DNA from 3 places in the Eubacterium sp. SB2 genome. Region 3 is predicted to be linked to each of the others. Evidence: predicted binding sites of a transcription regulator. Region 3 holds the regulator's gene; each other region holds the start of a gene.
What was found. The regulator Rex, encoded in region 3, represses fermentation and respiration genes when NADH is low (regulators of the CRP and FNR family bind a similar motif). The targets are predictions, from matches to a motif close to ATTGTTAANNNNTTAACAAT.
Positions count from the first base shown of each region.

Region 1: a site for Rex is predicted at 2,243-2,262, ahead of hypB (hydrogenase nickel incorporation protein HypB). Genes of this name have one in related genera too.
Region 2: a site for Rex is predicted at 2,161-2,180, ahead of gap (type I glyceraldehyde-3-phosphate dehydrogenase). Genes of this name have one in related genera too.

Region 1 covers NZ_LN865152.1:431,431-434,734, reverse strand. The annotation lists gene BN1938_RS09425 (hypothetical protein) at 11-742, opposite strand; gene BN1938_RS09420 (ABC transporter ATP-binding protein) at 744-1,604, opposite strand; gene BN1938_RS09415 (GntR family transcriptional regulator) at 1,585-1,977, opposite strand; gene hypB (hydrogenase nickel incorporation protein HypB) at 2,301-2,981, shown strand; gene BN1938_RS09405 (FAD-dependent oxidoreductase) at 2,984-3,304, shown strand, end outside.
Region 2 covers NZ_LN865153.1:2,157,856-2,161,159, forward strand. The annotation lists gene pgk (phosphoglycerate kinase) at 1-907, opposite strand, end outside; gene gap (type I glyceraldehyde-3-phosphate dehydrogenase) at 1,068-2,081, opposite strand; gene BN1938_RS22055 (histidinol-phosphatase HisJ family protein) at 2,233-3,051, opposite strand; gene mnmA (tRNA 2-thiouridine(34) synthase MnmA) at 3,048-3,304, opposite strand, start outside.
Region 3 covers NZ_LN865153.1:1,752,369-1,755,672, reverse strand. The annotation lists gene BN1938_RS20205 (bifunctional ADP-dependent NAD(P)H-hydrate dehydratase/NAD(P)H-hydrate epimerase) at 1-1,455, opposite strand, end outside; gene BN1938_RS20200 (redox-sensing transcriptional repressor Rex) at 1,644-2,288, opposite strand; gene BN1938_RS20195 (ABC-F family ATP-binding cassette domain-containing protein) at 2,541-3,304, shown strand, end outside.

The DNA of each region.
Region 1 (3,304 bases), on a different contig from region 3:
GAGAGAATGCTTATGCTTTCAGCTCTGTTCTGCGTATGACACAGTATGAACATAGGCTTAAAATACACGCTGCAAGTACAAAGATAAGTACAGGATACATAAAGTTTATTGTACCGTCGGTCATGTATCCAAAAGCCTTTAGGACAAATAGGATAATCCTGTCAGTAAAATCTTTTGGAAGAACAAATTTTATCAAAGCAGGTATTATTAAAATGATCGTGAGGCCGAGAGTAATCCCGGCATAGACCGATATCTTTTTACCGATCTTGTTTATAATAAGGATTACCAGGTAAAACAGACAGCAGATAAGCATATATACTAAAAACAGCCAAACCCAGCCTAAAAAGTAAGAATGCCCATATCCGTACAGTCCGCCAAATAATGAGTGATAGCCATGAAACCAGTGGTGAAGCGCGTTTCCCAGGATTGTATCAACCAGTGACATGATTCCCGAGATAAAAGCGAACAGGGAAAATGTGGAAAGAAAGATATATTTTCTGGTAAATCCATTTTGTATCAGCATTTTAAAATCTTCTTTAAACCCCAGGATCCCTAAGATACCTACATAGATAAAAGAATTAAACTCTAAGCCGTTCGTACCAATTTTGCCGCTGCTTCCGTTTGTAATATAAGAAAGGACAAAAACGGCCGCGACAACTGCATATTCAATTGCGTAGAAGATCCAAATATATTTAAACGATGTCATACATTCATAACGGATAACAGTGCCTAATTTTTTCATATCAGCGGCCCCCTTTCTCTGTTAACTTTACGAATAGTTTTTGCAGGTTCATATTAGATATCTGTAAGCGACTGTTTTTAGGAAGCTGTTCTTTTTCTCCCAGTATATAAGCGAGTTTTAAATTACCAAGTTCATCGTATCCTATCACATTTTTGTCTTTACAGTAGTCATCGACTTCACCGGCGAGGCCGGAAATACAGTATCCTTTATTCATCAGCGTTTCAACGGTTTCCTGCAGAAGCACTCTGCCTTTGTCGATTAGAACCACTTCTTCGATGATGTTTGCCACCTCTTCTATAAGATGGGTAGCGATAATAATCGTTCTCTGATAGTTTTCATAATCCTGCAGTAATAATTCATAAAACAACTCCCGGTGATTCGCGTCCAGTCCCAGCACAGGCTCATCAAAAACCACATAAGGTACATGGAGGGAAAGCGCAATCGTAAGTTTAAAGATAGACTGATAACCTTTCGACAGTGCTTTGTATCTTTTGTTAATATCAAGATCAAACTTTTCTGCAATCTGACGTGCCTGATCCAGGTCAAAATTATCATAAAAACGGTCTATCCACTTAAAATGTTCTATCACTTTCAGGCTGGTGTCGTATAAGTCCATCTCACTCATACAAAATATCTTTTCGTGCACTTCCATGTTTTCTTTTGCGCGTAGACCGTCAATAAGTATTTCCCCTTCATCAGCGAAGATGCGGTTGGAAATGATGTTAATTAAAGTGGATTTGCCGGCTCCGTTTCTTCCTAAAAATCCGTAAATTTTACCATATTCAAACGAAATAGAAACCCGATCCAGTGCGTTGACATTGCTGTAACGTTTTACGACATTCTTAATTTGTATTGCATTCATTTTCATACCCCTTTTCTATCAATGTGATAATTTCCTCTTTTGACATCTGCAGTTTGACGGCCTCGTTAATTAATGCCTCAATATATTGATTGTAAAATTGATCCTGTCTTTTTCTGCGGATTTTTTTAACTGCGCCTGCTTTTACATACATTCCAAGACCCCTCCTTTTATAAATAATCTCTTCGTCTACCAGCATGTTCATTCCTTTGAGGACTGTATGTGGATTAATGTTCAAAAGTGCCGAGATCTCATTGGTTGAAGGAATCTTTGTTTCCTCTGGAAAGACGCCTGTAAATATGGAATCTTCTAACTGTTCTGCAATTTGAACGAATATAGGTTTATCTATATTTGGATTTATGTTCAATGATATCACCACCTTATTAGTTAGTTACTTGAGTAACAAACTGACTTGCACCTTTAATATATACTAATACGCAATTTCTGTCAATAGATTTTTAAAAAACTTGAAATACAAAAAGTACAGAGCGCAATGTGGCACAGGAGATGAAGAGTGGATGTGGTCATACCAGATTCCAACGTCGTAAACATAGGTGAATATGCACTAAAAAGAAGGGGAATATGTTGCTGATTGCACAAAAATAAAGGGAGTAATTGACACGCATTATATGGAATGATACAATGTTAAAAAGATAACACATTGTGGTACAACCAATTATGATCGAAGGAGAGAAGCGGATGGGAGATTTTAGGGTTCTGGAAATTAAGCAGAGTGTTTTTGCGGATAATGATAAACGGGCATCCGAATTGAGGAAAGAACTGAAGGAAAAAAAGGTGTTTTTGTTAAACCTGATGTCTTCACCGGGATCCGGTAAGACGACTACACTTACCAGGACGATTGAACAGCTGAAAAATGAGCTGAAGATCGGAGTGATGGAGGCGGATATTGATTCTGACGTAGATGCAGAAACAATTTCCCGGCTTGGGGTTGAGGCAATCCAGCTCCATACAGGGGGGATGTGCCATCTGGATGCAGATATGACCCGGCAGGGGCTGGAGGGCCTTGAATGCGGGGATCTGGATCTTGTGGTACTTGAGAATGTGGGGAATCTTGTCTGTCCGGCAGAATTTGATACCGGAGCGGTGAAGAATGCCATGATTCTAAGCGTACCTGAGGGAGACGACAAACCGTTGAAATACCCGCTGATGTTTTCGATCTGTGATGTCGTTCTGATCAACAAGACAGATGTGCTTCCCTATTTTGATTTTGATATGGAACAATGCAGGAAGAACATTTTAAAAAGAAACCCGAATGCAATCATTATAGCAATCTGTGCCCGCACCGGTGAGGGGACAGAGACTTGGACAGATTGGCTCAGAGAAGAAGTAAAGGCATGGCAGAAAGCGGAAAGGAGTTAGGTATGGCAGAAGAGAGAACATTAATTCTAAAGCTGGGGCAGAAAATCACTGACCGAATTGGGCACAAAGTGACAGTGGACGATCCGGAATACTGGGGACTTGCCTGTGTTGTAACGGATGAGATGGCGGAAGTGGCCCTGGCGATGAAGGTAAGAAAGCCGGCCAGTGCACAGAAGATTGCGAAGAAATGCGGTAAACCGCTAAAGCGGACGGAAGAATTGCTGCAGGAGATGAGCGTGATCGGTCTGCTGGAGTATAACTGGGAAAATGCGGACCGCCATAAACAGTACATACTGCCGATGTTTGTGCCTGGCTGTGCGGAA
Region 2 (3,304 bases), 410 kb from region 3:
TCTCAGGTCCGATATCCAGTCCTTCCCAGCCATCCGGGATCTCTCCGCGTCCTACCACTTTCGTATTTGCATCATTGGAGAAATCATCTGCGATCACATTGTCAACCGGCAGAAGAAGCTTCACGCCCTTTTCCTCTGCTTTTTTGATCATATCCAGCGCGTACTGGCAGTAATCTTCTTCCAGAAGAGATTTGCCGACGCTTCCGCCCTGAGCCTTGCTGAATGTGTAAGACATTCCGCCCCCGATGATCAGGGTGTCAACCTTGTCCAAAAGGTTCTCGATAACGGAAATCTTACTGGAAACCTTAGCTCCGCCAAGAATTGCAACAAAAGGTCTCGCCGGATTCTCTACTGCATTGCCCAGGAAATCTATTTCTTTCTGCATTAAGTATCCTACTACTGCGGTCTCTACAAACTGTGTAACACCAACGTTTGAACAGTGTGCCCTATGTGCTGTTCCGAATGCATCGTTTACAAAAACATCGCAAAGAGATGCCAGATCTTTGCTGAAAGCTTCGCCGTTCTTTGTCTCTTCTGCTCTGTAGCGGGTATTCTCGAGAAGGACGATGTCTCCGTCATTCATTGCCTCTACTGCTGCCTTTGCATTTGGTCCTACAACCTCAGGATCTGCTGCGAATTTTACTTCCTGTCCGAGCAGTTCGGATAATCTGACAGCGACCGGTGCAAGTGATAATTCCGGAAGAGGCTGTCCCTTCGGCTTGCCCAGGTGGGAACAAAGGATCACTTTACCGCCGTCTGCCACCAGCTTTTTAATCGTCGGCAGTGCAGCCACAAGACGGTTCTCGTCTGTGATCTTTCCGTCGATCAATGGTACATTAAAATCGCATCTTACAAGAACTTTTTTACCCTTAACATTAATATCGTCTACTGATTTTTTGTTGAGCATCTTATTGCCTCCTGTTTAATAATTACCTTCTAGGGATAGAGCAGTCACACTATCCCCTATAATTCATGAAAAAAAGGATCCGGCCCTATATAAGACCGGACCCTTTGTGAGTCTATTTTTTAGAAATTAATCTGCCGATTATATTTTCCGAAATACCGACTTACAGTAATGTTCCAAAGTATTTGATTGTTCTTACCATCTGGCTTGTGTAAGAATTCTCATTGTCATACCAGGATACAACCTGTACCTGTGTTGTTCCGTTGTCCAGAGGCAGTACCATTGTCTGAGTAGCATCAAATAAAGAACCATAGTTCATTCCTACGATGTCGCTGGATACGATCTCATCTGTGTTGTATCCGAAAGACTCGTTGGAAGCAGCTTTCATAGCTTCGTTGATCTGATCTACTGTTACTGTTCCTTCAACTACTGCTGTCAGGATTGTTGTGGATCCTGTCGGGGTAGGAACACGCTGAGCAGCTCCGATCAGCTTGCCGTTCAGTGCCGGGATAACAAGGCCGATTGCCTTAGCTGCGCCTGTGCTGTTAGGAACGATATTCACTGCAGCTGCACGTGATCTTCTCAGATCGCCTTTTCTCTGCGGTCCGTCAAGTGTCATCTGGTCGCCTGTGTAAGCATGGATTGTGCACATGATACCTGTCTTGATCTCAGCAAGATCGTTCAGTGCTTTTGCCATCGGTGCCAGACAGTTTGTTGTACAGGAAGCCGCTGAGATGATGTTGTCCTCTTTTGTCAGCTCCTCGTGGTTAACATTATATACGATTGTAGGAAGGTCATTTCCAGCCGGAGCAGAGATGACTACTTTCTTAGCGCCTGCTTTGATGTGAGCCTCTGCTTTTGCTTTTGATGTATAGAAGCCTGTACACTCCAGAACTACGTCTACACCAATCTCTCCCCATGGAAGTTCTTCAGCGTTAGCTTTAGCATAGATTTTGATTTCTTTTCCGTCTACTGTGATGGAGTCCTCACCAGCTGTTACTTTGTCAGCAAGTGCATATTTTCCCTGTGTTGAGTCATATTTTAATAAGTGAGCCAACATTTTCGGAGATGTTAAGTCGTTGATTGCAACTACTTCATACCCTTCTGTTCCGAACATCTGTCTGAATGCGAGACGTCCAATACGTCCAAATCCATTAATCGCTACTTTTACTGCCATGATTAATTCCTCCTAAAGTTTTGAAAGTTGTTAACTGTTACACAGTCATTATATTGTGAAACCTTCAGCAAACCTCAAGTTTGTTAAAGATTCATCAACTACGGTTTATTGTACTAAATCAAGAACAAAAATTCAAGTGCTAAATATATTTTTATGGAAGTTGTTGAAAAATCGGCGTTCTGGACTTAAATTCTGTGTAGTATTTAAAGCCGCAGCCCTTCAGGATGTCCCCCGCCTTCTGAAAATCGTAGGCAATGTGTTCCGGCCGGTGCCCGTCGGCGCCGATTGTGATCACCTCTCCGCCGAGCTCCCTGTACCGCCTGATCACATCCGGATGCGGATGGCAGAAGCCGAGACCGTACTTGAATCCGGCCATATTCATCTCGATCCCCTTCCCCATGGAAATCACTTTTTTCAGGATCTCGTCCAGAATATCCGCATACTTCCGGTAACTGTATTCCTGCGCCTGTTTTTTTCCATAGCGCACAACATAATCAATATGTCCCAGCACATCAAAGTCCTGCACGGACTCTATATCTTCCAGTGTTACCTCAAATGTCTCTCTGTATGCGTCTTCATCCGTCCGTGTTTCAAACATTTTCTGATAATACGGATCTTCCCCGTTTACCACATGGACAGAACCGATCACAAAATCGAAGGGATATTGACTGACTAATTCTTTATAGTATTCTCCCAGATGAGGCTGCAGCCCAATTTCAATCCCGATGCGCACATCAATCCTGTCCGCATATTCTTCCCTGAGCGAGCCCAGTTCCTGAAAATATCTGTCTAAATCGAAAAGGGACCCCTCCATTCCAATATCCTCGTGAACCGGATAGTCTTTGTCGTTATGGTCCGTTATACAGATTGTCGTCAATCCCTTTGCCAGGGCGCCCTCTATCATGTCCCTGGGGGAAATGTCGCTGTCAATCGAAAAGTTAGTATGCATGTGAAAATCACTGGTTATCATAAAATGGTCCCTCCGCCGAGTACGTATTCGCCGTCGTAAAATACGACAGCCTGTCCGGGAGTCACCGCCCGCTGCGGCTCCTCGAAAGTGCAGAGCACCTCATCGTCTCCCGTTTTCTCTATTATACACCATGCCCCCTTATGGTTATAGCGTATTTTTGTAAAAACTCGTAAAGGTTCCGTCAAATCTTCTACAGACATAAAGTTCAACGTTCCTGCCCGAAGCGTATGGGTCAGGGACTCTTCGTTTGTAC
Region 3 (3,304 bases):
TGTTATATCTTCTGCCAGCACACTGTAGGAACCCCTGGCTGCTTTGGCCTCGTCTCCCGCACAGGCGTGCAGGTATACCCCGCAGACAGCCGCCTCATAAGGCTTCAGTCCCTGGGCCATCAGCCCTGTAATAACCCCCGCGAGCACATCACCGGACCCGGCCTTTGCCATGGAACTGTTTCCCGCAGTATTGACGAATATCTGCCGGTCCCACTTGGCCGCAATTGTTCGTGCATCCTTTAAGACGCAGACAACACCCGCCCTGTCTGTAAATGCCCTGGTCATCTCAAAACGCTTTTCCTGCAGCTCTGTAACAGAACAGCCCAGCAGGCCGGACATTTCTTTCATATGCGGCGTCAGGACAATTGGCCGCTCCCGTTCTTCCAGCAGTTCCGGATGGCACCCCAGTATATTCAGCCCATCTGCATCTATCACACAGGGAATCTGAACCTCTTTCACGACCTGAGTCAAGATACTCTCCGCAACACGGCTCTGTCCGAGCCCGCAGCCAATGCAGGCCACATCCGCCCATGCGAGGAGATCCCGAATGGCTTCTTCCTCATATTCAGTATAAGTGCTTACAATCGCTTCCGGTAAAAGCTGCTGCAATATCACCCGGTTATCTTCATGTGTATAAATCCGGACCAGACCCGCGCCGCATCTATACGCGGCCTTCGCACTCAGATATGCGGCGCCCGACATACCGCGGCTTCCGGTAATCATCAGGATCTTCCCATAGGTTCCTTTATGTGAATTGGGCCTTCGGGGCGGGATCATCTCCGGCAGGTCCGATTTTTCAAATGTGTAGCAGACACCCGGTTCTTTTTCAAAAAGCTTCCGGCTGATTCCGATGGATACGGCAACAGTTTTTCCGGCATATTGGCAGCCCGGATGTAAAACACAGCCCAGCTTTTCGCACTCAAAAGTCACCGTCAGATCGGCTGAAAATGCCGTCCCTAATACCTTTCCTGTGGCAGAACAGATGCCGGAAGGGATATCTATGGCAATCTTCTGTCCCGGCAGCGCATTCATCTTTTTAATATTTGCCGCGTATGCTCCCGAAATCTCCCGGTTCAGGCCCACGCCGAAAACGGCATCCACTATAACAGTATATTCCTTCCTGCTGATTGTTGTTACTACAGGAACACCGCAATTTTCAGCGATTTTCATTTGCTGCATGCAGTCAGGAGTCCTGGATTCTTCGTTTCCGATGAAAGCGGCCTCAACATCACAGCCTTTTTCTTTTAACAGGCGCGCAACTGCAAAGCCGTCGCCGCCGTTGTTGCCGGAGCCGCAGACCACCAGCGTTCTGTGTGTATTGATCTTTTCCTGCTCCATAACGGCCACCGCCGCCAGAGCAGCCCGCTCCATCAGCACCATAGAGGGAATCCCGATCTCATGGATCGTGTAATTGTCCGCTTTCTGCATCCATTCACCGGTCGGCAGATATCTCATATACTCACTCTCCTTTATTGTGTTTCGCTTGTGAAACCCGCGTCCGCAGCGTCCTCACCGGCATCTGCCTCTAATACCACTGTGCGTATCCACCGAAGGGATTGTATCTGATAGGCGCAGGTGTCCTAATAAGTGAAATAACGTGCAACGAAGGCGCAGTGCCTTTGTTACACGTTTTATATTGTTAATCAATTATCATGTTCTTCATTGTAACGGCTGATATTATAAGACAGTTTCATCAAACTATCAGACAAATGTACGCTTTCTACGATCACATCATCCGGCAGGTGCAGATCAGTGTGCGCAAAATTCCATATGCCCTTGATACCATTCTCAACAAGCATATCGGCTACTTCCACCGCTTTTGACTTTGGAATCGTCAATGCAGCAATCTCTATGTCCGTATTTTCAACAAATTCTCTCAGGTCGTCCATCATACGGATTGGGATTCCTCGTATAGTTACCCCTTCCAGTCTTGGATTCACGTCAAAAATTCCCTGCAGTATAAAGCCGCTCTTTTCAAAAGCCGCGTAATTGGCAAGCGCCTGTCCCAGGTTACCCGCTCCTATTATGATTACGTTATGTTTTCTGTTCAGTCCCAGAATCTTTCCGATCTCTGTATAGAGATACTTAACATTGTATCCATAGCCCTGCTGGCCGAAACCACCAAAGTTGTTTAAATCCTGGCGAATCTGAGATGCAGTGACGCTCATCTTCTTGCTCAGGTCATTTGATGAAATCCGTTCTACTCCTGCATCCAGTAATTCTCCCAAATATCTGTAATATCTGGGCAGCCGTCCAATTACCGCACGTGATATCTCTCTATCTTCCACAGCTATCCCCTCCAAACTTAATCTATTTCATATTATATAGAATTGTACGGGCAAAGTCAAATTTTAGTTGTATTTTAAACTATTTTCGTTATAATGAAATAAGTATACGCAAGGGCATCCCGCAGCTCATGCCCCGCGGGCAGGTTTTCAGCATAGCTGAAAATTAATCTTTATTTTTCAAGATAACAAGCGGGGTTCGGCGGCTGAAGCAGAACAGGGAGGCCCGATACAGAAGACAACAGGAGGTTTCTTATGATACTTGCATGCCATAATCTCAATAAAGCTTTCGGTGGACAGGTCATTGTCAGAGACGGCTCTTTTCATATAGAAGACAGAGAAAAAGCGGCTCTGGTCGGAGTAAACGGGGCCGGAAAATCCACCATTCTTAAGATGATCGTAAAGGAAGAGCCAGCCGACAGCGGTGAAATTGTAGTTACAAAAGGGAAAACTCTCGGATATCTCGCACAGCAGCAGAAACTCGAGGGCGGCCGCTCCATATATGAGGAAGTAAAGACAGCAAAGGCTGATATTATCGAGTTGGAAAATCAAATCCGTGCTATTGAAAAGGAATTGAAGTCTCTGAGCGGTGATGCCCTTCAGAGCAGGCTCGATACCTATCATCGCATGATGTCCGCGTTTGAGGCACAGAATGGGTATGCTTACGAAAGCGAGCTGACAGGCGTCCTAAAAGGACTTGGTTTTCAGGAGGAGGATTTTGACAAAAAAACGGACACCCTTTCCGGAGGGCAGAAAACAAGGGTTTCCCTGGGAAAACTGCTCCTCACAAAACCCGATATCCTGCTTCTGGATGAGCCCACAAACCATCTGGATTTAAATTCCATCACCTGGCTTGAGACCTATCTGCTGAACTACCCCGGCGCCGTATTTATCGTCTCCCATGATCGTTTCTTCTTAAACAGAGTGGTCACAAAAGTGGTGGAGATCGAAAATGGGGCTGTCCGGATGTACGCCGGCAACTATAAGGCCTATGCGGACAAAAAACAACAGATCCGCGA